Regions from separate parts of the Aeromonas sp. MTB genome, predicted to be linked through region 2. Evidence: predicted binding sites of a transcription regulator. Region 2 holds the regulator's gene; the other holds the start of a gene.
What was found. Region 2 encodes LexA, which represses DNA repair genes until DNA is damaged. Its sites were predicted from a motif close to ANCTGTNTNNNNANACAGNT; they were not measured.
Positions count from the first base shown of each region.

Region 1: a site for LexA is predicted at 7,031-7,050, ahead of umuD (translesion error-prone DNA polymerase V autoproteolytic subunit). Genes of this name have one in related genera too.

Region 1 is NZ_CP147026.1:2,752,167-2,761,456, forward strand. Features, by position in the region: gene WBR25_RS12495 (hypothetical protein) at 1-71, shown strand, start outside; gene WBR25_RS12500 (hypothetical protein) at 137-325, shown strand; gene WBR25_RS12505 (helix-turn-helix domain-containing protein) at 328-588, shown strand; gene WBR25_RS12510 (hypothetical protein) at 782-988, shown strand; gene WBR25_RS12515 (hypothetical protein) at 985-1,185, shown strand; gene WBR25_RS12520 (hypothetical protein) at 1,163-1,474, shown strand; gene WBR25_RS12525 (hypothetical protein) at 1,471-1,728, shown strand; gene WBR25_RS12530 (replication endonuclease) at 1,725-4,025, shown strand; gene WBR25_RS12535 (hypothetical protein) at 4,235-5,071, shown strand; partial or broken gene WBR25_RS12540 (transcriptional regulator) at 5,144-5,296, opposite strand; gene umuC (translesion error-prone DNA polymerase V subunit UmuC) at 5,317-6,594, opposite strand; gene umuD (translesion error-prone DNA polymerase V autoproteolytic subunit) at 6,591-7,013, opposite strand; gene WBR25_RS12555 (hypothetical protein) at 7,191-7,634, shown strand; gene WBR25_RS12560 (P22AR C-terminal domain-containing protein) at 7,720-8,079, shown strand; gene WBR25_RS12565 (hypothetical protein) at 8,179-9,290, shown strand, end outside.
Region 2 is NZ_CP147026.1:4,407,137-4,427,410, reverse strand. Features, by position in the region: gene WBR25_RS20310 (PTS sugar transporter subunit IIA) at 1-82, opposite strand, end outside; gene WBR25_RS20305 (LacI family DNA-binding transcriptional regulator) at 334-1,356, shown strand; gene acuI (acrylyl-CoA reductase (NADPH)) at 1,389-2,369, shown strand; gene WBR25_RS20295 (hypothetical protein) at 2,444-2,569, shown strand; gene WBR25_RS20290 (DUF2799 domain-containing protein) at 2,707-3,039, shown strand; gene WBR25_RS20285 (hypothetical protein) at 3,060-3,224, opposite strand; gene WBR25_RS20280 (flagellar basal body-associated protein FliL) at 3,337-3,771, opposite strand; gene WBR25_RS20275 (chorismate--pyruvate lyase family protein) at 3,917-4,453, shown strand; gene ubiA (4-hydroxybenzoate octaprenyltransferase) at 4,450-5,319, shown strand; gene plsB (glycerol-3-phosphate 1-O-acyltransferase PlsB) at 5,389-7,812, opposite strand; gene lexA (transcriptional repressor LexA) at 8,017-8,640, shown strand; gene WBR25_RS20255 (hypothetical protein) at 9,124-9,339, shown strand; gene WBR25_RS20250 (SCO family protein) at 9,550-10,176, shown strand; gene dinF (MATE family efflux transporter DinF) at 10,179-11,540, shown strand; gene trmL (tRNA (uridine(34)/cytosine(34)/5-carboxymethylaminomethyluridine(34)-2'-O)-methyltransferase TrmL) at 11,554-12,018, opposite strand; gene WBR25_RS20235 (ATP-binding protein) at 12,093-13,463, opposite strand; gene WBR25_RS20230 (response regulator) at 13,445-14,140, opposite strand; gene fieF (cation efflux pump FieF) at 14,226-15,137, shown strand; gene cysE (serine O-acetyltransferase) at 15,146-15,925, shown strand; gene WBR25_RS20215 (hypothetical protein) at 15,946-17,226, shown strand; gene WBR25_RS20210 (cell division protein ZapB) at 17,473-17,682, shown strand; gene elbB (isoprenoid biosynthesis glyoxalase ElbB) at 17,755-18,405, opposite strand; gene polA (DNA polymerase I) at 18,806-20,274, shown strand, end outside.

The sequences.
Region 1 (9,290 bases), 1.7 Mb from region 2:
AGCAACTGGATCATGCGGTGCATGTCGCTGGCCAGATTGGCCAAGAAGGCCCGAGAGCAATCGGGCACTAAAAAGCCCGCTTAACGGAGGTGCAACTCCAAGCGGGCCTTTATCAACAACGTATGAGGAAGTCGACATGGCAACTTTAGCGATCCCCTGCGCACTGCGCAACCTTCGCATCCAGCAACGCAAGCTGACGGGCCGCTATGGCGCCCGTCTTAGCCAGCACCCGGACGGGGTGGCGCTGCTCGAGCGTTCCACCGCACTGGCTTGGGCTTCTCTGTTCAGCTGCATCAACCCCTGCACACCTCAACAAGGAGCCTGACCATGAACGCACAACCGACCCAAATCAATCTGCTCAACCACCATGCCGCCAAGCGTCTTCGCCAGTTGCGGGAACAGTTGAAGCTGAGCCGCCCGAAGTTTGCCGACCTGCTGGGTATTCCGCCCACCACGCTCAAGAACTACGAGCTGGGATACCGCGAGATTGGCGGCGGTTTGTTCCTGCTGATTGCCAACCACCCGGAGCTGAAACGGCACATCGACTGGCTGCTGACCGGCATCGCCACACCGGAGGTGCAGCTATGAGACAGATCTTCCACCCCATATCCCAACAGGAGGCGCTAGCCGAGTTGCCGCGCCTTCAACAACGGCTGACCGCCAAAGCTCGCCCTGCCTCTTTTACCTATCGGGGGTCAGAGGGCAAATCCCTGTTAGTCCAGGCGCAGCAATCATTGCGCTGGCACCAGTTGTTTCACCACCTCAACCGGAGGGCCCGCCCATGAGTGACGCCATCAAGATTGCCAACCAAGCCCCCAAGGTGATCGAGGGTCTGCTAGCCGAGATGTTTGCCGCACGCGCCGAGGATAACCGCATCGCCCTGGGCGCACTCTACTCGGGGGATGAATACATCCAGGTGCAACTGGTGGTGACCAGCAAGCCTGCGGATCTGCTCGATGACGATTTGGTGATGGGGGATGAGGCATGAGTACCACGCTGTTCACCCTGGCCAGCCTGAAAGAGTGGCTGGCCCAGAACGAATCGAAACTGCTGCCGACCGCCCCGCTCTGCTGTGGTGGTGAACTCGGTATCTCGATCCGCATCGAGGCGGGCCATATCGCCATCGATGAACCGGACTTTCAAGCAATAGATGAGGCATGCGATGAGCAACTTCGAACTGTTTGAGCTGGACGCCCAACAAGAGCAGAGCGAAGCCGGCCCTGCTCATATGCAGCCCACCACACCGGTTAGCCAGCTGACCACCCACTGGTTTGCCGCCCGCGCCGAGTTTATCGCGGCGGGCTGCGATGCCAGAGGCAACCGGGATCAGGTAGCCGAGCTGCTGGCGCTGGGCGCAATGCGCACCGTCTACTGGTTGGCCGCTGCAAATCTGGAGTTGGCACTGGCCCGGGAAATTGCCGAGTGGTGGGCAGAGTGCGCACCACTGCATGGACAGGGGGAGATCATCAAATGAGCCATGGACTGCAATGGGAGCTCACGCTCCTGCAAGATCGCTGGCAAGCCACCTACCGGGAAGACGAGGCACGGCTGCGCCTTTATCAGCGAGAGCTGGCCCATGCGCGCCGGCTACCTGCCCGCCCCCACGCCAGCATCAGGCAATTGCTGCGCCAGTGTGCGGCCGCTCGCCGATTGAAAGAGCACGCCAAAATGAGCGTTCGTGGCTGCCAGTCCCACATCAAACAGCTATCCGGTTATCTCTCTGCATGACCAGCAAGACCAAACGCCTGCCGCTGTCGAAAAGAACGCTGCGGCAGCGCATCGATACCCTTTGCAACTCTCTGCCCGGCGTCAACTTTGACGCCGCTTTTGCTGGTGACCGCGGCCAGTACGATCTGCTCTGGGCCATGCAACTACTCGATGGGCTCTCCACCGAGTTGACCAAGAACCTGTTCAAGCAGTACATACGCCGCCGCAAAGACGGCAGCTTTAGCCACTGCCGCTCCGCCAACATCTGGTTGCGGGAGCGAACCAAGTGGGTGCGGATGCAACTCCAGGCCATCCCGGTCGATCCGAAACAGATGCGCGATGAGACCGGCCGCAAACAGATTGCCCACCAGTTCGCCAACCAGACTGCAGCCATTTACAAGCACATCGAGCAGGACATCAAAGAAGGTGCCGAAGCGGATCTGCTGCTGACCTGGGAGCTGATACGCCAGCCTGCAGACCAGTGGGGTTTTATCGGCGAGCTGCCGAAGTTCAAAACCGAAGAGGCTCGGGATAACTGGATCTTGAGCGTGATGGTGCGCCTGCTCTCTGCCAAGTGGTGGGAGAAGCGCGTCAACCGCTGCTGGGACAGGCTGCAAGAGCACATCAATATCCTGCTCGGCAAAGTGCGCAAGGGCGTATCTGCTTATGTATCGAACGCCACCATGAAGGTGGTACGCGAACGCAAGCGGGCCATGATGCGCTGGCTGGCCGAGTCAGAAGTGGTGAACGAGCGTTATGACCTGGTCGTGTCGATGAAGGATTGCTGGAAGGCCAGCAACGCCAACCCGGTGAACCGCCGCAACGAAATGATGGTGCGGGCGCGAGGGTTCAATGACTATGCCGAGGAGCAGGGTCATGTGGGGGTCTTCTTCACCTGGACAGCCCCGAGCCGCTTTCATGCCTGGACACAAAAGCACAATGGCAAAGCGGTAGAGAACAAGCGATATCAAGGGGCCACGCCGCGGGAGACCTGCGCCTATCTGGCCAAGCTATGGAGCCGCACCAGAGCTGCCCTCAAACGGTGGAACGCCCCCGTTTATGGATTTCGCGTTTGCGAGGCTCACCACGACGGCACCCCGCACTGGCATCTGCTGCTATTTATGCGCCCGGAAGATCGCAACCGGGTGATCGGTATTCTACAACGCTATGCCCTGACCGATGACCACGAAGAGCTGGTACGGGATATCAAGGGCACCCCACCCTTTACCGACTTTACTCCCCGCTTTGACTGGAAAGAGATAGACCCGGCCAAGGGGGATGCCGCCGGCTATCTCGCCAAATACATTGCCAAGAACATCGACGGCGCCTACCTGGACGATGACGAGGAGGCCGGTACCGCCGCCGATGAGGGTGCCCTGCATGCCGTAGCTTGGGCCAGTTGGTGGGGCATTCGCACCTTCCAGCAGATCGGAGGTGCTCCAGTCGGGGTATGGCGTGAACTGCGCCGCATCAGCAACGCCAAGAAGAATGCCGATCTGGTGGGCCCACCCAAGCCAGTGCTGCAAGACCCGCGCTTTGAGGCGGCTCGCTTTGCCGCAGATAACGGCATCTTTCGCTGTTACCTGCACGCCATGGGCGGTGCACTGGCGACCCGTGCCGAACACCCGATCAAGCTGGCCCACCTCATTGAGGAGCAAGCCAACAGCTACGGCGAAGACATCAAACGCCTGATGGGCATTACCTCCGCTCGCCTTGGCATCAAGACCCGCCTGCAAGGGTGGGAAGTGATGCCTGCAGGTACCTATGTTGCCAATAGAGCCGCCGAGGCTGCAGCGAGGGGGGTTGGGGTTAAGCTGGGCGACAGCCCGGCACCTTGGAGCTCTGACAATAACTGTACGCTACCGGATCCTGATGCCTTCACAGAGCAGATCATGAGGGAACAATGGGGGTTATCGCCCTTCTCCATCGACCGATTACGGGCTGGGGCCAGTGTCAGGTCAGACGGTTTCACCCTTTGGCTAGAGAACGGCCAGGTGCAGTCGTGCAGAGCGCTACCAAGCGAGCCGGATTGGCAGCTAGAGGGACTACAGCATCCCAAACAGGAGCAGCCTGATGAATACGCAGTACCAAAAGGGGATCAGGACTGGCCGATGCTGGTTGAGTTGTGCGGCAAGGTCTACCAGGCACAAGGCCACGCCGGGGCACACCGCTGGATCGAAATGCTGCCCAAGACCTATCAGTCCGAGATGTGGCGGGTATTAGAAGGGCACGATGCACAGGAAGCTGCAGAGCTAAAGGGTACGGACAAGAGTAGTCTGAAGCTCCAAGAAAGAATCAGGTTAACAACCCTTGGATAGTTTACTTCCTGCGGTACTAACCAGCCTAAAATTACTACTATCTATGATGATCTTCACATTTTCGAATGTGGTGTCATATGGACAAGGATGGCCCTGAAGTGAGATGCTAATTAACAAGACAATTTTTTACGTGACATATCGTGACAACTACTACGTTTAGATTGAGCCGCAAAGGCGCTGCTATGGCAAGTGATCGGCGAGTCTCATTCATGGATGAAAAAACCGGTAAAGTCAGCCATTGGCAAGACTTTCCCAAATACAAAAAATCATTTTCTTATCAAGATGTTATGTATGGATTTGCTGGTACAAACCGAGTTTATACTCTCTTTTTGTACAACATGCAGAAACTATCTGTAGATGACAGAAAAACCGAAGACGTTAATCTGCTCGACTGGGTAGCTCAAGTTGCAAAAGACCAAAAGCTGGACTTTATGATGATGCGCTATGACGGCACATTGCAGGTTTTTGGGTATCTTGCCGATTTTGATGCGCTGTATGATTCTTCATCAGGAGGATTGACAGTTGAACAACATGGTATAGGATCTGGCTCCCAATCTCAGGTCTATAAAGACAATAAGAGTAGTCCATGCCCATCCTCACCGATTAAAGCTATCATTGATAAAAACGAGCTTGCTCTAAAACAGCTCGAGCGTAAGGTAAGGAAAAGAGGCGCTGCGATCGAGTCCATATCGATAGATGAGAAAATTACAGAGTGTCGAAACATGGGTAGTGACCCATTCACAGGTGGGGGTATTGTTATGACCAAGCACACATCTCAAGATAAGATTTTTGCTGAACAGTTATCGGTTCTTGGCAGTATCGACGGGGTTGCTGCTATGAATAATACCTATGCTTTCTGTTCACTTGATCCGACCGTAGAAAAAGCGAAGCTGGACAAATTGGGCTTTAAACCGAACCAGAAGAGCTCTCTGGATACCGTTACAGAAAAAAAAGATACCCTTATATATCAAATGGTTAGTGATGACTTTGCTTCAATGAAACAGAAGCAACAAGCGAAGTCTTCAGCAAAAAAACTAAATGTATAAAAAAACGCGCGCAAAGCGCGTTTTTTTATGCGCCGATTTCCCCCATATCAATTTGTTAGTATTCCTTGCGCATTATTGACCTGTCAAACCTTGGAACATCAACTGCAGCCCCTCTGGCGTGAATGACCCATAAAGCTCAGCACCAGCTGGTTGGTGGTCTTGGCCGAAGGGCTTAAGATGTGGGCGAGCGACAAGGTGGCCACATTCAGCGTCAGTCCTTTGGCAAAGATAGATTCGAATAAAACTCACTTAACCACCGGTAGCTCGCCGAGAGCGGTGGTATAGCGGGGGCTTAGCTGCTCCCGCTTCATCATCCACTCTCGAGTATCCCGGCCGCGGGCCGCAAAGTAGACCTTCCCAAGCCGTCCCTGGTTGATCTTGTCGATGACCTGCATCAGCGCCTCGCTGCGTGGGGATTGCTGCTGTGCGGCGAACAAGTCGCCCTGCTGCATGCTAGCTGGGGTGAAGTCGGCCAGCATGACGCCACCTTTCTGGTAACGCTGCTCGTCGCGCCAGATGCGGGGGAGCAGCTCGGGGATCAGGGCCAGCAGCACCCGAGTGTCATGGGTGGGCATGGCCAGCTTGGTACTCACCTGGTTGCCGTAATAGGGCTCCCGGTCGCTGAACGGACTGGTGCGAATGAACAGGGTCACATGCCGGCAACACATCCCCTCCCCCCGCAGCTTCTCGGCGGCCCGCTCCATGTAGCCGGCCAGCGCCTGGTGCATGGGGCCTATCAGGGTGATGCGCTCGCCGAAGGAGCGCGAGCAGATGATCTGCTGCTTGGCCTGTGCCTCTTGTTCCAGCTCGGCGCAGGGGATCCCCCGCAGCTCCTGCACCGTGCGCTCGACCACCACGCCATAACGGCGCCGCAGCGCCTTGGGGTCAGCGGCGACCAGGTCGGCCACCGCCTTGATGCCCTGGGCTTCCAGCTTGGCTGTGAGCCGCCGGCCAATGCCCCATATCTCGTCCACCGGGGTGATCGCCATCAGCCGGGAGCGCCGCGCTTCATCCCGCAGATCCACCACCCCTCCGGTGGCCGGCCACTTCTTGGCGGCGTAGTTGGCGAGCTTGGCGAGGGTCTTGGTGGGTCCGATGCCGATCCCCACGGTCAACCCGGTCCACTGCTGCACCCGCTCGCGAACTTGGCGGCCATAGGCCACCAGGTCACCCGCCCACGACTCGCTCAGTTCGATAAAGGCCTCGTCGATGCTGTAGACCTCCACCGCTGGGGCCATCCCCTCCAAAATGGTCATCACCCGTTGACTCATATCACCGTAGAGAGCGTAGTTGCTGGAAAACCAGACCCCACCCATGGCCTCGAAGAACTGGCGGATCTGAAAGTAGGGCACCCCCATCTTGATGCCCAGCGCCTTGGCCTCGGCCGAACGGGCCACCACGCAACCATCGTTATTGGAGAGCACCACGATGGGCCGCCCCTTCAAATCAGGACGAAACAGCCGTTCGCAACTGGCGTAGAAGTTGTTCACATCGACCAGAGCGACGGCGCAGCGCTTGTTCATGGGGTATCCACCTGATGCACGACAAAAGACACCACCCCGAAGATTTCCAGCTCCTGCCCCTCACTGAAATGGATAGGCCGATATGCCGGGTTGCCAGGGAGCAAGGCGACTGTGGGCTCAAGCTGCAGCTCCTTCACCGTGAACTCGCCATCAACTGCGGCGACCACCACGCTACCGTGCCTGGCCTTGCGGCTACGGTCGACGACCAGCAAGTCGCCATCGCGGATCCCGTGATCCACCATGCTGTCACCGGCCGCCCGCACGAAGTAGGTGGCCGCTGGATGGGCCACGCACAACTGGTTAAGGTCGATGGTCTGCTCGGTGTAGTCCTGCGCCGGCGACGGAAAGCCGCAGGCCACCGGGGAGAGAAACAGGGGTAGCTCCAACAAGGGAGCATCGGGAGCGGGTTGAGCAAACATGCTGGCAGTCTCTGTGATACTGTATAAACACACAGTATAGCAAGCCACCAAAAGCGGATCACCATTCGGCGTTTGGCTCCATCGGTCAATACGCGGGATAACTTGTTACTCGGGGTGGACCGAGTTCCTGAATCGGTTGTAACCTAAAGCTACTTCTGCGAACTAATGGAAAAAAACTTGAATATTACAGACATAGCTACCCTCATCTCTCTCCCTGTCGCTGGTGCTGCTGCTTGGTTTGCATGGCTAAGTGCAAACTCCTGGAAAGAATCGAGCCTTCACGACTCCCGCACCAAAGCTGTCTCAGAATGGGTTGGAATGGCAGCTGCTTTCAGAGGCAGATTGAAATTTGTATACAAGGAAACTCTCCAATGGTCAGAGGATAAAGCCGAAATTGAATATGTCTCAAAGCATTTTTGGTCTTGGGTAGAGCTATGGCCCAGTGTGAAGGCGTCCTTGGATGGCGACTTGAAAGAACAAGCTGAAGAACTTTGGCAGAAAGTGCACGAAGCCTATTCAGCACTGATGAATTCTCAATGTACCGTAGACCAATTCGGGTTAACTGTACAAGCTGTCTATAATAGTGATTTATTAGAAAAGACATTAAAAACAACAAGTTAAACAATCACTACTTAACCAACTCAAGTTAAGGGAGGACGCTCACTTGTGTATGTTTCCTGCCGAAACTAACGTCCCCTTCCTTGTGATGAACCGATACCCTGCCGGTGGTGTTGTGCTGCTGACCAACGACGAACTGCATTCGCTGGCATGGCTCTGGCGCGCCGCCGATTACATGATGGGGGCCGCCCGCCGCATCTATCCCCTGCTCGAAGTAGCCGAACACCGCGAAGCCGGCACCAACTACTCCATCATCCACGAACACCCGATGACCCTGGCCGCCGCGCATCCTGGCCGACAAGACCCACCATATTCAGCCCGCCACCCACAGCAACCGCGACTGGAACAGGTTGCTCCCCCACCTGCACCGCCTTCCGATGCCAAAATGTTGGTAAATGTGACCGGTCACGCATTGCAAATACGTGACCGGTCCTACTACCACGATTAAAATGTCAGAATCTCAAATTCAGGTACCAAAAAGAGCTTTGTTTCTGTGCGTTTTCTTAAAGGCAATTCTGCTCAAGGTACCTAGACAAATAGAGGCTATATGGCATCACCACTTGAAGACTTAGATGAATTAATCTTGCGCTGTAGGGATGAAAAAGCACGGGCACACATAACTGAAGCTGTTGCAAGTTATCGAGCAGGTGCCTTTCGATCTGCCATTGTGGCTACTTGGATCGCAGTCTGTTTCGATGTTATTGAAAAACTAAAAGAACTAACCTTGGCTGGTGATAAAGAGGCCGAACTGCAAGTACAAGCCATTGAAAAAACGCATCGAACAAATGATGTTACAGCGGCCTTGAAGTTTGAGCGCGAGTTACTGGGCCTCGCTAAGGACAAATTTGAACTACTTTCGCCGATTGAATATGAAGACCTAAAGCGCCTTCAGGACGACAGAAACCGATGCGCACATCCTTCCCTATCATCAGATGATCAAGCTTATACACCACCTGCGGAGTTGGCTCGCCTGCATATACACTCAGCAGTTATTCATCTACTTCAACATCCTCCTGTTCAAGGGAAATATGCGCTTGAAAGATTACTGAAAGAGATCGATTCAGACTACTTTCCTACCACGGTAAAGGAGGCTCAACTAGTTTTTCGTGCTGGCCCATTAAGGCGACCTCGCGATTCACTTGTTAGAAGCTTGGTGATCGTGCTTTGTAAGGTGCTTTTGACGGAAAATGATCAATGGAGGAAACGAACTCAGCGAGTTACAGCAATTAAGGCTGTTGATTCACTTCATCATGCTGCCAGTTCAAAGGCAAAAAAAGATACGCTATCTAAATTATTTAGAGGTGTTGAGGACAAGGACATCCCCAACGCAATAAACTTCCTAATAAATCTTAAAGAGTCATGGGAGTTTTTAGAGGATGATATTCAAGAGAAATTGAAAAGATTTGTTCTCAGCCTAAATACTGAACATTTTTCTCGGTTCATAGAATCTTTAATTGAATACCAACCATTGAAGCCACAAGCGCAAATCCGTTTGCGACGAGCAACCAAGCAAGACCTCAAGAAAATATGGTTAGGGTTTGGAACTCCAACTGAAGTTTTAGATAGAATAATTGATGTATATCTTCAATCAAATACGTATGACGAGGCTAATGACTGGGCTAAGGACTTAAGCCAAATCGGGTCCGATTTTTCTGCAGA
Region 2 (20,274 bases):
TGGCCAGCTCGATGGCGTGGCGCCAGTCGCGGGCGGCGGGTTCGATGCGGATGACATCCTCGGTCAGCAGTTGAGTCAGCATGGTGGTGATCCGGCTAGTTAAGATGGCGCCAATCTATCGATCTTGCGGTGGTGAAACTGTGAGGGTGATCGCGAAAGTTAGCGCTATCAGATAGCGCTAACATCAAACTGTGATAGCGCTATCACTTCACCCATTAACGGGAGTCATCCTGCCCTCATTGTGGGGGAAAGAGAGTAGAATCGGCCTTGAGCAAATGGTCAGTGGCGCTCTTTTGCCTTAAAGTGAGCAGCCGCAAGTCGAGGATGGGATGGATGTCAGAAGCAAAGAAGCGCCGTAGTACGGGTCGGGTGACCCTCAACGATGTGGCCCAGCTGGCTGGTGTGGGGGCCATGACGGTTTCCCGTGCCCTGCGCACGCCGGAGATGGTCTCCGACAGAATGCGCGAGCGCATCGAAGCTGCGGTGGAAGAGCTCGGCTATATCCCCAATCGGGCCGCCGGGGCGTTGGCCTCTGCGACTTCCCAGACCATCGTAGTGATCGTCCCGAGTCTGGCGGAAGCGGGCTGTGGCGAGATGATCGCTGGCCTGCAACAGACCCTGCTCGAGGAGGGTTACCAGATCATGCTGGGGGATGCCCAGCATCTGAAACAGCAGGAAGAGCGCCTGCTGACCAGCTTTTTGCAGCACAATCCGGCGGCGGTGGTGCTGTTTGGTGGCGATCCCGGCGAGACGATCCGTACTCGCCTGAAAGCCTCCCGCCTGCCGGTGGTGGAAGTGGGTGCTATGGCCCGCAGTCCCATCGACATGAATGTGGGAGTCTCCAACTTCGATGCCGGTTATCAGCTCACCCACCACCTTATCGAGCGGGGCTACCGCAATATCGGTTTTCTCTGTGCCCGTCAGGAGCAGTGGATGCTACAACAGCGGATGCAGGGCTGGCAGAAGGCGCTGCTCGACAACTACCTCTCCCCCGATGCCATCATCAACACCTCGGAGCGGCCCAGCTTCAGCACTGGCGCCACCATGCTGGGCGAGTTTCTACTGCGCTGGCCCGAGCTGGACGCGCTGATCTGCGTCAACGACGAACTGGCGGCCGGGGTGCTGTTCGAGTGCCAGCGCCGCCATTTGAATGTGCCGGGCAAACTCGCCATCGCCGGATTTGACGATCTGGATGTGGCGCGCGCCTGTTATCCGACCCTTACTTCGGTCAGGATCCCCTATCGGAAAATGGGGCAGGAGGCTGCCGAGCTGATCCTGCGCCAACTGGCCGGGGAGCCCGTGATGGGCACTGCGCTGGCTCTCGATTTTCAACTGCAAAAGCGTCAAAGCAGCTGATCCCCGTTTCACACGTCATCAAAGAGGCAACCATGTTCAAGGCTCTGTTACTGGAAAACCAAGACGGCAAGACCGTACCGACTCTGACCCGGCTGGCCGAGAGCCAGTTGCCGGAAGGTGAAGTGCGGGTGGCGGTCGCTTACAGCTCGATCAACTACAAGGATGGGTTGGCCATCACCGGCAAGGGCAAGATCGTGCGCCAGTGGCCGCTGGTGCCCGGCATCGACTTTGCCGGTACCGTGCTCGAGTCTGCCGACAGCCGCTATCAGCCCGGCGACAAGGTGGTGCTGACCGGTTGGGGTGTGGGCGAAGGGCACTGGGGCGGCATGGCCGAACAGGCGCGGGTCAAGGGGGACTGGCTGGTGCCGTTGCCCGCCGGGCTGGATGAGCGGCAGGCCATGTGCATCGGTACCGCCGGTCTCACCGCCATGCTCTGCGTGCTGGCACTGGAAGAGGCGGGTATTACTCCCGCAAGCGGCGAGGTGCTGGTCACTGGTGCAGCAGGCGGTGTGGGCTCCACCTCGGTTGCCCTGCTGGCAGCCCTTGGCTATCAGGTGGCGGCGCTGACCGGTCGTCCCGAAGAGCAGGGCGCCATGCTGACCGCACTGGGTGCCAGCCGCATCGTGCCGCGCAGCGAGCTGCTGGTGCCTGCCAAACCGCTGGAAAAACAGCTGTGGGCCGCTGCCATCGATACCGTCGGCAGTCAGGTGCTGGCCAAGCTGCTGGCCCAGATGAATTATGGCGGCGCTGTGGCGGCCTGCGGGCTGGCGGGCGGTTTCGATCTGCCGACCAGTGTGATGCCCTTCATCCTGCGCAATGTGCGGTTGCAGGGGGTCGATTCGGTGATGTGCCCGTTTGAACGTCGTCAACTGGCGTGGCAGCGACTGGCACGGGATCTTCCTGCCAGCTTCTTTGAGCAGGCGGTTACCGAGATTGGGCTGGAGCAGGTAGTGGAGGCCGCCGAGGCCATCACGCAAGGCCAGATCGCAGGTCGCACTCTGGTCAAACTTTGAACTCTCTCTGACTGGCGAGCCCGACAATTCCGGATAAAATTGGAGTGCGGGTGAACTATCCAAGGAGAGTGAAGATGGGTGGACACAAGCCGGATTACGACTCCTCTGATGATGATTGGGAGCCGGATTCCTGGGAAGAAGAGCTGGATCAGTGGGAAGATGAAAGCTGGCAGGATGATGACACTTTCGATGACCAGTGAACCACGGCATTGAACGAACAGGCGGGCTTTGGGCCCGCCTGATTTTTTTGCCGCGCTCACACGGCTGAGCGTTCGTCCTTGGTCAGGGGCGGGGCGCTGGGTAGAATGAACTGCCCAAATGACGCTCAAGGATGACTATGCGACTCTCCATCATATTGTTGGCTGCCCTGCTGGGTGGCTGTGTCTCCAACGATGACCCTTGCGAGAAGGTGTGGAGTGAGGTTGGGGAGGCGGATGGCAAGCTGGGCTTCACCACCGAGCGGATCGAGTTCCATCAGGGCCAGTGTGGCAAGAAGGTGGATCCCGAACTGTGGAAGCAGGGACATCAGAAGGGATTGGCATGGTATTGCCGCCCCGAGCATCTCTATCTGGCTGGCCGTTCAGGCGAGGAGTATCGCGGTGTCTGTCCGAATGATACCCAGGCGCGCAGATTGTTCGAACAGGGACGTCAGGGGTGGACCGACCAATAACGCCCTGACAGGGAGGGGCGTTACTCCTCTTTCAAGCGCAGCGGTTGGCAGAGGTAACCCTTGTCATTGGCACTGCGGGCGCACTTGCTGCAGACAAACTTGGGTTTGCGGACTATCTTGCGCAACGCCTTGAGATCGGTGGGGATCTCGTGACGGCGCCATTCACACAGGGTTTTGCTGCCCATAACGACTACCTCTACGACTTGACGGCCGTATTGTAATCGATTTTCATTTCGAATAAACCGGCAAAGCTCGCTTATTGGCCGATATGCCAATAAGCGATTGTTTCGGGAGGGATTACTGGTAGAGGAACTTGGTGAAGATAAGCTCGCGCACCGCTTTCTTGCCGGTCTCTTTCACCAGCAGTTCGTTGACGGTTGTCTCGCACTCCTTGCGCAGCTCTTCTCGGTTGGTCAGGGACTTCACTTGATCGGCATTTTTGCTGCCAATCAGACGGATGATGGCATCGCGGATCAGCGGGTCATGCTGCTCCAGCAGTTTGAGGTCGGCTTCGTTTTCCGCCATCAGCTCTACCGTGACCCGGATATAACCGAGGGTTTTGCTATCACTCAGGTAGTTGGTGATGATGTCGGGATCGAGCGCGTGGTAGGAGAAACCGGGCTTGGCAGCCCCCTCTGCGCCCTCGGCGGGCGGCTCATCTTCAGCCAGAGCTTGCTGCTGCAGGGCGCCACAGCTCAGTAACAACACCAGCAGAATTTTGAAGATCTTCATATAGATGGCTCATCAGCAAGAGATAACCCATTTTTGATGTTGCCATCGGGGCCGTCAAGCACGGATGTTCTTACATTTCGCTATTGATTTACGGATAATAAACCGGATTTTAACCTGAACACGGAAATCTCTGGATGGTGAAGCTGTGAAGTCCGAGTTGACTGTTCCCCTCACGCCGTTAAGCGGGTGGCTGGCCCCCGAATGTTGCGAATTGCCCACCAGCTTGCGCCCCTGGCTGCTGGAGCCCGGCTCCATGACCCGGCGTCTGCGTCAGCACAATCGCCACTTTTCGGTGGAGTGGCTGGGCAATCACCCGGTCGCCCTTACTGCCGATGAGCAGTGGCTGGTGGATTCGGCCTCGCCGGCCGGTACCTGCCGCGAGGTGATCCTGCATGGGGATCGTGGGCCCGCCGTGCTGGGCTGGACCCTGTTTGCCGATGACGCACTGCAAGGGAGCGGCATTGCCGAGCTTGGCGAGCAGCCGCTGGGTGAGCGGGTATTTGGCCATGAGCCTGCCCGCCGTGATCACCTGCAGCTGGCCCGTTTCGATATTGCCGCCAATCCCCGTTGCCCGGCCGCCACTGTCTGGGGGCGTCGTTCCCGTCTGTTTCTGGGGCAGTGGCCACTGCTGGTGCACGAGCTGTTTCTGCCCTCTCTCGTCTGTGACAAGGAGCTGGAGTGAATCTGTTAACCAAGGAGCGGGGACTTGCCTATATGCAGTTGGCCCGCGTCGACAAGCCCATAGGCACTCTGCTGTTGCTGTGGCCAACCCTGTGGGCGCTCTGGCTGGCCGCTGGTGGCCTGCCCAATCTCTGGGTGCTGACCGTGTTTGTGGTCGGCGTCTTTCTTATGCGCTCGGCAGGGTGCGTCATCAACGACTATGCGGATCGCAACTTCGACGGCCATGTCAAACGCACCGCCGGTCGCCCCTTGCCCACGGGCAGAGTCAAGCCGTGGGAGGTGCTGGCGCTCTTCTTCGTGCTGGCGCTTATTTCGTTTGGTCTGGTGCTGACCATGAATCCGCTCACCATCGGCCTGTCGTTTGTCGCCCTGCTGTTGGCGGTGAGTTACCCCTTCATGAAGCGCTTTATCTCGAACCCTCAGCTGGTGCTCGGGATGGCCTTCTCCTGGTCGATCCCGATGGCCTATGCGGCGCAGGCGGATGCCCTGCCGCTGGTGGCCTGGCTGCTCTTCTTCGCCAACCTGCTCTGGACCGTGGCTTACGACACCCAGTACGCCATGGTGGATCGGGATGACGACCTCAAGATTGGCCTCAAATCCAGCGCCATCCTGTTTGGTCGTTACGACAAGCGGATCATTGGCGTACTGCAACTCTCGACTCTGCTGCTGTTGCTGGCGGTCGGGCAGCTGATGACGCTGGGGGGCTGGTATTACTGGGGATTGCTGGGGGCGGCGGTGCTGTTTGTCTATCAGCAGCGGCTCATTCGCGAGCGGCAGCGGGAAGCCTGCTTCCAGGCGTTTCTCAACAACAACTATGTGGGGGCGCTGGTGTTTGCCGGTCTGGTGCTCGATTACCTGCTGGCGTGACATGTTCCCGCGCAGACTCCGATAAAAAAGAAGGCCGCATCATGCGGCCTTCTTTGTTTGCGTTGCAGATCAGAGCTGATTGCCTGCCTGAATGGTACGGCGGATCTTGTTGCTCAGCAGCGGCACTATGTTGTCGGCCAGCGCCTGGAAGCGGCCGAGATCCGGCTTGCACTCGGGAGAGAGGTAGCCCTCTTTGCGCAAGGTGTGGATCAGGGTGCTGAACAGCTTCTGGTCGAAGAACTCGGGGGCGTTGATGCCGTGCAGGGTGCCGAGGCGCTCTGCCATCATCAGGCCGTCCGCCTCCAGCTGCTCCGCCTCGATATGGGGTTGGGCCAGCACCCGGGTCAGCACGATGGCGTAGCGTTGCAGGGTCTCCTGAATGCTCTCCGCCAGCAGCAGCAGGCGCATCTGGTTGGCCGGATTGACCCAGTAGCCGTCATCGCGGGTCTCGATCAGTTGCTGGGTCTGCAGCGCGTCGAGCAGGCTGTCGACCAGCGCCGGCAGCTCCTCCTCTTCATAACGCAGGAACAGCTCGGTCTTGAGCAGCGGATAGATGTCGATGCAACGGGCCATGATCTCGCTGCGGGAGATCCCTTCGCACCGTTCGATCAATGCCGCCACCAGAGAGGGCATGGCGAACAGGTGGAGGATGTTGTTGCGGTAGTAGGTCAGCAGGATCGCCTGATAGCGGTCGAGACTGATGATCTGCCCCAGTTTGTCCTCGCTCACCTCGAACTTGTTGAGCTCCATCGCCTGATCCAGCAGGGTCTTGGCATCCTCATCCGGAATGGTGCTCTGCGGACTGTAGGGCACCGCTTTGAGCAGATCCAGATAGGTGTTGAGCTGGGCCTGCAACTCGTCGCGGGTCAGGGCGTGGCGCTCGGCGGCCAGCAGCGCCAGCGCACTCAGGGTCAGGCCGTTGACCGCGGCAGCGCCGTTGATGCGGGTCATCAGCAGTTCGGCCAGATTGTTGACGGTGCCCGCCATCCACTCCGGACGCTCCTCTTCCCCGATGTGCTTTTTCCAGTCGGGGATATGTTCGCTCAGGTAGCTGTTGAGGGTCAGCGGTTCGCCGAAGTTGACGAAGCCACGGCCGTAGTTGCGCAGCTTGCGCAGAATGCCGAGCACCTGCAGGAAGCTCTCTTTCTCCTTGCGACTCCCCTTGAGCTCGTTGTGGTAGGTGTTCACCTCCATCACGTGCTCGTAACCCAGATAGACCGGCACCAGAGTGACCGGCCTGTCCAGCCCGCGCATCATCGCCTGCAGGGTCATCGCCAGCATGCCGGTCTTGGGCGGTAGCAGACGGCCGGTACGGGAGCGCCCCCCCTCGGTGAAGAACTCTACCGAGTAACCCTTGGCAAACAGCAGGTTGAGGTATTCCCGGAATACCGTGCTGTAGAGCGGGTTGCCCTTGAAGGTGCGGCGAATGAAGAAGGCGCCGCCGTGGCGGAAGATGGGGCCCGCCGGCCAGAAGTTGAGGTTGATGCCTGCCGCGATATGGGGCGGCACCATCCCCTGGTGGTAGATGACGTAGGAGAGCAGCAGGTAGTCCATGTGGCTGCGGTGGCAGGGGACATAGACGATCTCGTGCCCTTCCTGCGCCAGCTGGCGCACCTTCTCGGCGCCATTGACCGACAAACCGCGGTAGAGTTTGTTCCACAGCCAGCCGAGGAAGCTCTCGCCCAGGCGGATCAGCCGGTAGGAGAAGTTGGAGGCGATCTCGTCCATGTAGCCATGGGCACGCTTTTGCGCCTTCTCGAGGCTGATCCCCTCGCGCTGGGCCTCCTCTTCAATCGCCTGCTGGATCACCGCGGAGTCGAGCAACTGCTTGAACAGCAGGTTGCGGTTCGGCAGTTTCGGGCCGGTGGCAGCCAGCTGCTGGCGGCTGAAGTGGGTACGGGCCACTCGTGCCAGCTTGTGGGCGATGGCCTCGTCAGTGCCGTGCTTGTCGGCCATGTAGCGCAGGGAGAGCGGCGGCGAGAAGCGCACCAGATTTTCGCGACCCTTGAGGATCACGATGAGTGCCTTCTTCAGCCGGTTCGGCGCCAGGCTACTGATGATGTTGAGGCCGGAGGCTTCTTCCCCTTCCCGACCCGGAGCGCGGCCCCAGAACAGGGTGACGGGCACTACCTGGATATCCAGCTCGGGATCCTGCTTGTGCAGATCCAGCAGCTGGTGGAACTCCTGCAGGAAGGGGAGCGGTTTGCTGCGTTTGCCAAACAGGGGAGGCGGACGATCCAGACAGACATAGCGCGGCAGCAGCTGGCCGTTCAGTTCCAGCGGCGTGAAGGGGCCGGGCAGACCGAGATCCTCGCAGCACTGCTGCAGGGTCATCAGGTCGGTGATCGAACTGGTTTTCAGGGCATAGACGATGGGTCTGGCCGGATCCAGATTGAGTTCTGTGATGGGATTTTCCGGCAGGCTCTTGTGATTGACCAAGCCGCTGACCGGCCATTGCAAGATGGCTCTGGAAATCTTCTGTCCTAGGGACATGTGCGTCTGCTCTCCAAAAAAATGCGGCGTGAGCATAGCAAATCGACAGCCCCTTGTCGCCGAGAGGTACGATGAGTCAGCTGCGCAGGATCAAAACAGCAGTAAATGAGGGGTTGGTCGCGACAAATGTCAGCTGCGCCTTGCCTTGGCCACTGCACTGTATATACTGCCAGTGTGCTGTATAAAAAGACAGGTGCCAATTCTATGAAACCCCTTACCCCCCGCCAGGCCGAAGTGCTGGAGCTGATCAAGGTGAATATGAGCGAGACCGGTATGCCGCCGACTCGTGCCGAGATCGCCCAGAAGCTTGGTTTCAAGTCGGCCAATGCGGCCGAAGAACATCTGAAGGCCCTGGCCAAAAAAGGGGTCATCGAGATCATGCCGGGCACGTCCCGCGGCATTCGCCTGTTGCTCGAAGAGGAAGAGGTGCTGGAAGAGAGCGGCTTGCCGCTCATCGGCAAGGTTGCCGCCGGTGAACCTATCTTGGCTCAGGAGCATATCGAGAGCCACTATCAGGTTGATCCCGCCCTGTTCCATCCGCGCGCAGATTTTCTGCTGCGGGTGCAGGGGATGAGCATGAAGAACATCGGCATTCTGGATGGCGATCTGCTGGCGGTGCACAAGACCCAGGAGGTGCGCAACGGTCAGGTAGTGGTCGCCCGTCTCGATGAGGATGTCACCGTCAAGCGCTTCCAGCGCAAGGGCAGTCAGGTATGGCTGCTGCCAGAGAATGAAGAGCTCTCCCCCATCGAGGTGGATCTCTCTTGCCAGCAGCTCACCATCGAAGGACTGGCTGTCGGGGTGATCCGCAACGCTGACTGGATGTAATCATCCCCGCCAACTGCGTTTGCCACACGGCCTCCTTCGGGAGGCCGTGCTGTTTCTGGCGCACTTTCCCTGTCATATCAAACAGATCATCGGCGGCGGCATTTTTGTCCTGCGCGACCGGCTACCAATCATCCATTTCAGATATATGCTCAGATCAGTGCCCTGTCGCCGAGACAGGCCTTGGCGCCTCCCTCTGACCATCGCAATGCGCCGGGACGGGAGGGCCGGTAACAACGAGAATCGGGCAGTACACCTTCACGGGATATGAGGGGGAGTGGGGAGATCCCGAGCCTTGTCGGGCAAAGGGGACCACTCGTAATGGTTGCAGATAGTCGTGACGGGCCTGTTCCCAGTTCAGGCCGACGAAGCAACATGACCTGTCGGTCAAGGAGGACTGGTATGGCATCAAGATCGCCATGGGATTCAGAGGCTGGGGCTGCGCCAGCGGAATCGTCAATCACCCGTTTCGTCAAAGGTAGCCGGATGACCTGGTTTTACGGTCTCTGGCTGCACCATCGTGGGTCGCGCTGGACGCTCTGGCTGGGATGCCCGAAAGAGAAGGTGGTGCGTCTGGTGCTGCTGTTCAAACGGGGTCACGGTGACCGCCAGGGGGAAGAGGGCTGGCTGGCACCCGTGATTCCCATCGGCGTGCGGGCCATCGGCAAGATGTTGCAGCAGGGGCGTAACGCTCGCCCCTGAGCAGAAGAGACAAACAAATCCATCCATAACCGGCACCCAAGGGGGCCGGTTTTTTTATGGCCGCAACTGGCGATTAATTATGCCAAATGGTCGACTCCTGACAGGGCGTTGCACAAGGTTGAACCACCTTGGCGGCTCGCTGGGGTACAATGCCTCCCTCTTGTCCGGTCACTGCTGGCCATCTGCCTCGAACTGAAAGGGTCTCTTGTTATGATGAAGCTCCGCTATCCCCTGCTCTTTCTGCTGTTGACAGCCTGCCTGATCCTGGTGTTCTACGCCACGCAGCCAGAGCAACCGGAACAGGCTGACTACTATCCGGCGGGGCGGGACATCAATGATTTCGCTTTTACCGATGCGGACAACCAGCCGTTTACCCCTGCCAACCTGAAGGGGCACTGGACCTTCCTGTTTGTCGGCTACACCTTCTGCCCTGATATCTGCCCCACCACGCTGGCAGATATGCGTTCCGTCTATGACCAGCTGAAGAAGATGGCGCCCGACAGCCAGGTGGTGTTTATCTCGGCGGATCCCCAGCGTGACGATATTCCACGCCTCAAGACCTATACCGCCTTCTTCAATCCCGAATTCAAGGCGGCCACTGCCCCCCACGACAAGCTGTTCCCGTTCGTGCGCAATTTGGGGCTCATCTACTCCATCGCCAATCAGGGGGAGAAGGATTACCTGATCGATCACTCCGCCTCCATCGTGCTCATCAATCCCAAGGGCAAGCTGCAGGCGGTATTCCGCCCGCAGGTGGCGCCGGGTCAGGTGCCCCGGGTGCAGATGGCTACCATGCTCTCTGACTTCGCCCGCATTCTGAAGCTGACAGGCCACTAAGCGTGACCCTAGCTGTTGCCCCCTGGTGGCGAGATCCCTCTCGCCACCGCGTTGTCTTTGCGCTCGCCCTGCCCATGGTTTTCTCCAATATCACCACCCCCTTGCTGGGGCTGGTGGACACCTGGGTGATCGGTCATCTCGGTCAGGCCTGGTTTCTGGGGGGCGTTTCGGTCGGTGCGACCCTGATCAACCTCATCTTCTGGCTGCTCGGCTTTTTGCGGATGTCGACCACCGGGCTGACGGCGCAGGCGCACGGCGCCGCCGATGGTCGTGCCCAGCTCGATACCCTGCTGCGGGCGCTGGGGCTGGCCATTGCTCTCGGTCTGGCGCTGCTGTTGTTGCTCTTCCCCCTGTTGCCACGACTGATCGCCCTGAGTGGCGGCTCGCCCGAGGTGCAGCTTTATGCGGGCCAATATGTGGCGGTGCGGATCTGGAGCGCCCCGGCGGCGCTCTGCAATCTGGTGGTCATGGGCTGGCTGTTGGGGATGCAGGATGCCCGCAGCCCCATGGTGATGTTGATCCTCACCAATCTGGTCAACATGGCGCTCGATGCCCTGTTTGTGCTGGGGCTCGGCTGGCAGGTGCGGGGTGTGGCAGCGGCCTCGGTCATGGCGGACTACTGCGCGCTGGCGGTCGGGATCTGGCTGGTACGCCGTCAGCTGCGGCAACTGGCACCGACGGTGTGGCAGGATGGCTGGCAGCGCTGGCGGCAGCTCGCGCCCATGGTGCGGCTGCTCGGCCTCAACCGCGATATCTTCCTGCGCTCCCTCTGTTTGCAGCTCTGCTTCGCCTTCATGACTCTGCAAGGGGCGCGGCTGGGGGATGTGGCGGTGGCCGCCAATGCGGTGCTGCTCAACTTCCTGATGCTCATCTCCTACGGACTCGATGGTTTTGCCTATGCGGTGGAGGCCATGGTAGGACGAGCCATCGGTCAGCGGGATCGGCAGAAACTGCGGGAGGCCATCGTGCTCAATCTGGGCTGGGCCGCCCTCATCGCCAGTGGTTTTACCCTGGTGTTTGCCCTCTTCGGTGCCCACCTTATCGGCTATATCACCGACATTCCGGCCGTGGTGGCGGAGGCACATCGTCAGCTTCCCTGGCTGATCGCCATGCCCTTGCTGGCGGTCTGGTGCTTCCTGCTGGATGGCGTGTTCATCGGGGCGACCCGGGCGCGGGAGATGCGCAACAGCATGTTGCTGGCCGCGTTTGGCGGCTTCTTCCCGATCTGGTGGCTCTGTCAGTCGTGGGGCGTGGCCGCGTTATGGGCGGCGATGGCAGCGCTGATGGTGGGGCGCGGCCTGTCGCTGGGGGTCACTTGCTGGCGGCTGGAGCGCAGCGGGCATCTGCTCGACGCCCGCCACTGATCATCGGTGGCGCTTACATGGCACCGTCGTAGCCGAGCTGGCGCCAGCTCTCGTAGACAAAGACAGACACCGCGTTGGAGAGGTTCATGCTGCGGCTCTGGGGTACCATAGGGATGCGTAGCCGCTGCTCGAATGGCAGACTCTCGATGATCTCGATGGGCAGGCCGCGACTCTCCGGGCCAAACAGCAGGGCGTCGCCAAGGGCATATTGTGCTGCCGAGTGTGCGGTGCGGCCCTTGGTGGTGCAGGCAAACACCCGCTTGGGCGCCACGGCAGCCAGAAAAGCCTCATAGCTCGGCCAGCGCTTCACCTCGGCAAATTCGTGATAGTCGAGTCCCGCCCGCTTTACCCGCTTGTCATCCCACTCAAACCCCAGCGGCTCGATCAGATGGAGCCGGTAACCGGTATTGGCGCAAAGCCGGATGATATTGCCGGTGTTGGGCGGAATTTCCGGCTGGTAGAGGACGATATCGAGCATGACGAGCTCCTGCAAAGAGATGTAAAGCCAAGAAGGGGCGCCAGCATACCCAGCGCCCGTCCGGATGAAAAGGATCAGGCGATGGGCAAGCGGATGGTGATGGTCAGCCCGGTCGGGTGATTGTTGCTGGCCGCAATGGTGCCGCCGTGGCGCTGTATTGCCTCCGAGGCGATGGCCAGCCCCAGCCCGGTGCCGCCAGTCTTGGCGTTGCGGGCATCATCGACCCGGAAGAAGGGCTGGAACAGCAGCGCCTGTTGCTCGTCAGGCACGCCGGGGCCGTCATCTCGAATGGTCATCACCCACTCCTGCCCCTCTCGATACCAGTCCACCTTGATGAACTCGCGGGCATATTTGAGGGCGTTGCGCAGGGGGTTCTCCACCGCCCGGGCCAACAGCTCTGGCCACATCTGGATCGACTCTGCGGGCAGCGGCGGCAGTCTGAGTTGTTTGCCGCTCTGGTTTGCCTCGAACATGGCATCTTCGAGGATGGGTTCCAGCAGGTCGGCCAGCGGGTGCACCACCGGTGCCTCCACATGCTGCTGCACCCGCGACAGATCCAGCAGATCGCCGATCAGCTTGTCCAGCCGTCCGATCTCCGATTCGATCCGCGCCAGCTCGGCGCTGTCACCCTGCTTGCGGCGGATCAGCGCCTGCGCCAGTTGCATCCGGGTGAGGGGGCTGCGCAGCTCGTGGGAGATATCGGAAAGCAGCTGTTTCTGCTTCTGGATCATGCTCTTGAGTGTCTCCACCATGCGGCTGACGTTATCCGCCAGCTGGCCGATCTCGTCGCCCCTTCCCAGGTTGGGGATCTGTACCTCCAGATTGCCGGCCGCCAGTTGGGAGACCGATTTCTGCAACTGCAGGATGGGGCGGGTCAGCCGCCAGGCGAGCAGCAGGCAGAGCGGGGTGCTGACCAGCATCGAGATGCCCAGAATGCGGATCGGGTGATCCAGCACCTGAATAAACAGGAACAGGTAGGGATTCTCGGCATTGAGGCCGAAATAGACGTGATAGCGATGACCGTGGTGCTCCATCAGGAAGGGGCCGGCGATCGCCTTGCGATCCTCGTTGCCCAGCATGGGATTGGCCGGGTCATCGGCATCCACCATAAAGCGCACCACGAACTTGCGCGGATGGGTGGTGGACTGGATCTGCCCCTTCTCGTCGCGCAGGTAGACGTTATCCACCGGCAGCATGGCGATCTTGTCCATCGCCTTGGCCAGATCGAAATCCTGATCCGGCTCGGCGGCGTTGAGCAGGGCCTGCACGTTGTTCTGCATCCGCGCGACTTCGTGAGTCGGCAGCGGGATCTGGTTGCGGGGATCCAGGGTCGGCAGGCTGATCACGGCGGCCAGCATCACCAGCAGCATGAACCAGAACCAGAGGAAGATGTGGGTCGAGATCCCGTTGAGGGAGTTGATGCGCTCTATTCTTGCTCTAGCCACAGGTACCCGCGCCCCCGTACGGTTTTGAAGCGGGGCTGGCCATCGGTGCGGTCCGGCAGCTTCTTGCGCAGGTTGCTCAGGTGCATGTCGATGGCCCGATCGAAGGGTTCCAGCTTCTTGCCCAGCACCTGCTCGGAGAGGTGGCTCTTGCTGACGATCTGGCCGGGATTACGCAGCAGGCACTCCAGCAGCCCGAATTCGGTGGCGGTCAGCTCCAGCAGCTGTTCGCCGCAGCGGGCCTGCTGCAGGCCGGGTTGCAGCACGATATCCATGAAGTGCACTTCGTCCGAGGAGTTGCCGCGCTGGGGCGGGGCGCTCTGGGTACGGCGCAGGATGGCGCGTACCCGGGCCAGCAGCTCCCTGTCATCGAATGGCTTGGCCAGATAGTCGTCGGCACCCGCTTCCAGACCGTTGACCCGATCCTGGCTGTCACCGCGGGCGGTCAGCATCAGCACCGGGGTGTCGTGGGTCTTGCGCAGCTTGGTCAGCATGGCAAAGCCGTTGAGCTTGGGCATCATCACGTCCAGCAACACCAGATCGAAGCTCTGCTCCGCCAGCCGTTGCAGCCCCTCTTCACCATCCTCGGCGACCGTGACCTGAAATCCCTCCAGGGTCAGAATTTCGGTGAGCAGTTGGGTCAATTCAAGATCGTCGTCGACCAGGAGTATTCTGTTCATCTGGTGTTATTCCGCAGATTTTCGCGCCAAACTGACGCCGGGGTCAGGGTATAATAAGTTTTTCATCGCCAGAGGAAAGCCGGTTTTGAGCCATCAACAATATTCCCGTTGGGTGACCTTTGCCAGCATAGCGGCGGTCACCACCGCTACCTTGCTGATCATCGGCAAACTGATCGCCTGGCTGATGACCGACTCGTCGACCCTGCTGGCGTCGCTGACCGACTCCTTCATGGATGTGAGTGCCTCCATCATCAACCTGCTGGCCATTCGCTATGCGCTGGCCCCAGCCGATGACGAACACCGTTTCGGTCACGGCAAGGCGGAGTCGCTGGCGGGCCTCATCCAGTCGGCCTTTATCTCCGGCTCCGCCCTGCTGCTGGTGATGCACGGAATTTCATCCTTGCTCAATCAGGCGCCGATTCTGCGGCTGGAGGCGGGTCTCTGGGTCAGCGGCGGATCCATCGTGCTGACCCTGCTGCTGGTCAGTTTTCAGAGTTTCGTTATTCGCAAGACCAACAGTGTGGCCATCAAGGCCGACATGCTGCACTACCGCTCCGATCTGCTGCTCAATGCCGGTGTCTTGCTGGCGCTGGTGCTGGCGGGGCAGGGGTGGTACTGGGCCGACGGCCTGTTTGCCATCCTGATCGGGCTATTCCTGTTGTGGGGGGCGGGACACATCGGCTACGAGTCGGTGCAGGCCCTGCTCGATCGTCAGTTGCCAGCGGAAGAACAAGCGAGAATAATGGCGCTCTGCTGTGCCGTAGAAGGTGTACACGGCGTACATGACCTGCGCACCCGTCAATCCGGGCCGACCCGATTCGTACAGTTGCATCTTGAACTGGATGATCAGATCCCCCTGGTCAAGGCCCATCAGATCGCCGATGAAGCCGAACTGGCGGTACGCCAGGCATTCGAGCGGATGGATGTCATCATCCACATGGACCCCATCTCGGTGCTGACAAAAGAACAACAGAGCCCTCACCCAGAACAACAGTAGGCTGCAACATGGATGAACTGGTTGCCAAAACCTGGCACAAAATTCAGCAAGAAGCACAGTGCATGGCGGCCCAGGAGCCGATGCTGGCCAGCTTCTTCCACTCCACCATTCTCAATCACAAGAATCTGCGTTCGGCCCTCAGCTTCCAGCTGGCCAACAAACTCGACAGCGCCACCATGCCCGCCATCGCCCTGCGCGAGGTGATCGAGCTGGCCCTGCGCAGCGAGCCCGAGCTGCTGACGGTAGTGGCGGCCGACATCTGCGCCGTGCAGGAGCGCGATCCGGCGGTCGATCTCTTCTCCACCCCGCTGCTCTATCTCAAGGGATTCCATGCCCTGCAGGGTTATCGGGTCGCCAACTGGCTGTGGCGCCAGGGGCGCCGCTCGCTGGCACTCTATCTGCAAAACCAGATCTCGGTGGTGTTCGGGGTGGATGTGCACCCGGCCGCCCGCATCGGCAAGGGGATCATGTTTGACCACGCCACCGGCATAGTGGTGGGCGAGACGGCGGTGATTGAAGATGATGTCTCCATCCTGCAGAGCGTGACCCTCGGTGGTACCGGCAAGGAGAGCGGCGATCGCCATCCCAAGATCCGCGAAGGGGTGATGATAGGGGCGGGCGCCAAGGTGCTCGGCAATATCGAAGTGGGCGTGGGCGCCAAGATTGGCGCGGGCAGCGTGGTGATCAACCCGGTGCCACCTCATACCACGGTCGCTGGCGTACCTGCCAAGATCGTCGGCCGTCCGGAGTGCGACAAGCCTTCCCTGGATATGGATCAGTGTCTCTGATCTCCCGGCCGGAGTAGTCGATGGTCAAACGCTGGTCGGGTTATCTGATCCTGGGGATGTGGCTGCTCAACCTGCTGCATCTCTATCTGGGACTCTCCCCCTGGCCTGCGGCCATGGCGGCCTGGGGGGCGTCACTGCTCACCTGGCCCTGGCTGGTGGGGGCCGCCAAGCGGCAGGCGCTGGCATTGTATGGCGCGGCGCTGTTGCTGCTCTTCTTATCCTGGTGGCAGGGAGCGACCCTCACCGCCGGTGACTGGCTGCTGCCCAACATCAATATGCTCACCATGTTTGCCGCGGTGAGCACCCTCAACCTTGCCACCTCCGGCTTGCTGACCGGCACCACCTCCTGGACCGGACGCAAGGGGCTGTGGAGCACCATGGCCAGCCTCAATCTGCTGGGGGCGGTCATCAACCTCTCGGTGCTGTTCATCATCGGCGATCGGCTGGAGCGCAATGGCACCCTGGAGCGGCGTCAGGTGATGGTGCTGAGCCGGATCTTCTGTGCCGCTGCCTTCTGGTCACCCTTCTTTGTCGCCATGGCGGTGGCGCTCACCTATGCGCCGGGCTTGCAGCTCTCCCATATTCTGCCGTTCGGGATCCTCGCCGCCTTGCTGGCGATGGGACTGACCGCCTGGCAGGTGGAACGGCTCGGGGTGGCTGACTTTGCCGGTTATCCGCTGCGGTTGCAGACCCTGGGGTTGCCGGTCACGCTGGCGCTGCTGGTGCTCCTCATCAAGCAGATCTGGCCCCAGCTCGGCATTCTGGCGGTGATCGCACTGGTGGCCCCGCTGCTGGCGCTGCTCTTTATGCCGAGGGCCGGGCGCAAGGCGGCCCTCAAGCGGCAGGTGGTGGAACGCTTTCCCGCCATCGGCGGTCAGCTGGTGCTGTTTCTGGGGGCCGGTTTGCTGGCGGCAGGCATCAACAGCGCGCTGTCGGTCATCGATCTCGGTGCCGGTCACGGCTTGCCGCTGTTCAATCACTTTGGCTGGCTTGAGGCATCCCTCACTCTGCTGCTGATACTGCTGGTGGCCATCGTCGGGGTGCATCCGCTTATCAGTATCTCCGGGCTGGCGCCGCTGCTCTGGCCGCTGGCGCCGGATCCCAGCCTGCTCGGCATGTGTTTCCTGCTGGGATGGGGGCTTGCCACCGGCACCAGTCCGCTCTCCGGCTCCAATCTGGCGCTGGCCTCCCGCTACAACCTCAGTGCCGGGCTGATCCTGCGCTGGAACCTGCTCTACGGCCTGCTGATGTATGTCGTCGCCTGTCTGTTGCTGGGGGCTTATATCGCCTTGCATGGATAACGGCGATTCCGTCGAGAGGGTACAAATGATGCGCGGGCGGCGGGGTCTTTTACGCACGGTTCAGTGTGTTGTCGCGGCTCGGGCGCAGGATGCGAGAAAAATAGACGCATATTTAGACAATACATCTATGGAAGGCGCATTTTACAGCGCACTGGCTTGTTTGTGCCGATGCGCTCGGGGTATGCTGGCTTCACGCGCTTGAATCGCCCTCTGTGGGGCATCGCAATTGAACATACAGGTATGCATATGTCACTAGAAGTCCTTGAGCAACTCGAATCCAAAGTACAATCCGCCGTCGACAACATCTCCCTGCTGAAGATGGAGCTGGACGAGCTGAAAGAGCAGAACAGCAAGCTGCAAGACGAGAACCATCAGCTGCGCAACGAGCACACTGCATGGCAGGAGCGTCTGCGTGCCCTGCTGGGTAAAATGGATCAGATGGGCGAAACCATCTAATTCATTGCCTTCAGGCAGAATTGAAAACGGGCCGCTCCATGAGCGGCCCGTCTGTTTTTGGCGGGATGGGAATTACAGCGCCAGCAGCTGCTTGACTGTCTTCTCGATCCCGTCTGCCGCTTCGACTATGTTGTTGGCCAGCATGTAGGCGGGGGTGGAGATCACCTTGCGCTCCTGATCCACCACGAATTCGTTGACCGGGCAGTTGAGATGGCTGCCGCCCATCGCCTCGATGGCGTTGGCGGTACTCTCGTCATGGCCGATGGTCGCCAGCGTCCCGGCACCATAGATCAGCGGGATCATGGCGGGTGCGATGCAGATATAGGCGGCCGGTTTGTTGGCGTTGGCAAAGCTCTGGCACGCTTTCAGCACATCGGGCTGGATCTGGCACTCCGCCCCCTTGATAGCGAAGTCGCACAGGTTCTTGGCCGCGCCAAAGCCGCCGGGCACCAGCAGCGCGTCGTAATCGGCCGCATCCAGCTCGGCCACATCCTTTATCTGGCCACGGCAGATGCGGGCCGCTTCGACCAGCACATTGCGGCTCTCTCCCTCGCTCACTTCACCGGTCAGGTGGTTGATGACATGGAGCTGCGCCACGTTCGGGGCGAAGCACTGGACGGCGGCTCCCTGACGGGCCAACGCCAGCAGGCTGATGACGGCCTCGTGGATTTCGGCCCCGTCAAAGACACCGCAGCCACTCAAAATCACGGCCACTTTTTTCATGGCAAACTCCTCGTTGTTGAAAATGTGAGCCAGGATGGATTGTTGTACTTTTGTATGGTTATCGCTCGCCCTCCGCTGGTCAAGTCATCTTGCTGTGCTAGGATTGTTTCGCTTTGGATCCTGCCGTACCTACTCCCTTAAATCTTTTTCCACATTGATCGAGATCATTCTAACTGTCTCACGATCGGTTTTTACGATACCAACGCATTGTTTTTAATGGGTTTTTATATTCTTATGCACAGTTTTATCACTGTTCGTCCTGATGCGCCCCATTTTTGAACACAGAGTTATCCACAGATTGAGTCCCTTTATCAGGCGCTGTGTGCTGTTGCTGCGCCCCTTGGTGTGAGGGGGGCCCTGTGGCATCCTAGCGGCTGTTTATCTCTGGCAGGACGATTTCATGGCCCCTAGCAACCCCCTTATTCTGGTCGACGGCTCCTCTTATCTTTACCGCGCCTTCTTCGCCTCCCAGCAGGCTGATCTGCGCACATCGACCGGTTTGCCGAGCGGCGCCGTCCGTGTCATGGCCAACATGATGCGCAGCCTGCGCAAGCAATATCCTGACTGTCATGTGGCCGTGGTGTTTGATGCCAAGGGCAAGACCTTCCGCGACGACATCTATCCCGAATACAAGGCGACCCGCGCCAGCATGCCGGACGATCTGCGCAGCCAGGTTGCCCCGATCCACCAGATGATTAAGGCGATGGGTTTCCCCTTCCTGATGGTGGAGGGGGTGGAGGCCGACGACGTGATCGGCACCCTGGCCCGCCAGGCGACCGAGAAGCAGCTGCCGGTCCTGATCAGCACCGGTGACAAGGATATGGCGCAGTTGGTCTCCGACCATGTCACCCTGATCGACACCATGAAAGATGTGAAGACCGATCGGGAAGGGGTGATCGAGAAGTTCGGCGTACCGCCCGAGCTCATCATCGACTATCTGGCCCTGATGGGTGACAAGGTCGACAACATTCCCGGCATGACCGGTGTCGGCGAGAAGACCGCGCTGGCCCTGTTGCAGGGGATTGGCAGCATCGACGAGATTGCCGCCAACCTCGACAAGGTGGCTGCGCTCGGCTTCCGAGGCTCCAAGGCGTTCGCCGACAAGTTCCGCGAGCAGGAGGAGCAGGTTCGTCTCTCCTATCGACTGGCGACCATCAAGACCGACGTTGAACTGGAACAGAGTTTGGAAGAGCTGTTGCTTCAGCCGGTCGACAAGGAGTCCCTGCTGGCAGTCTACCGCGAATACGAGCTGCGCAACCTAATCAAGGAGCTGGAATCCGGTGGTGATGAGGGGAGCGAGAGCGCCGGACAGGACGAAGCTGGCGATGAGAGCGCTGCTCCGGTTGCCGCCATCGAAACCGACTACCGCTGCATTCTGGACGAAGCCGAGTTTGACGGCTGGCTGGAACAGTTGAAATCGGCACCGCTGTTTGCCTTCGATACCGAAACCACCAGTCTCGACTATATGGAGGCGCGGATCGTCGGCGTCTCCTTCGCGGTTGAGCCGGGCAAGGCTGCTTATGTGCCGTTTGGCCATGACTATCTGGGGGCGCCGCTACAGCTGAGCGAGGCCGTGGTGTTGGGCAAGCTCAAGCCGCTGCTGGAAGATCCGACCCGCCTCAAGGTGGGGCAGAATCTCAAGTACGATCGTAACGTGCTGCTCAACCACGACATCGATCTGCAAGGTATCGCTTACGACACCATGCTGGAATCCTACGTGCTCAACTCCACCGCCAGTCGTCACGATATGGATTCACTGGCCCGCAGGTATCTGAACGTCGAAACCATCTCGTTCGAGGATATCGCCGGCAAGGGGGTGAAGCAGCTCACCTTCAACCAGATCGAGCTGGAGCAGGCGGCTCCTTACGC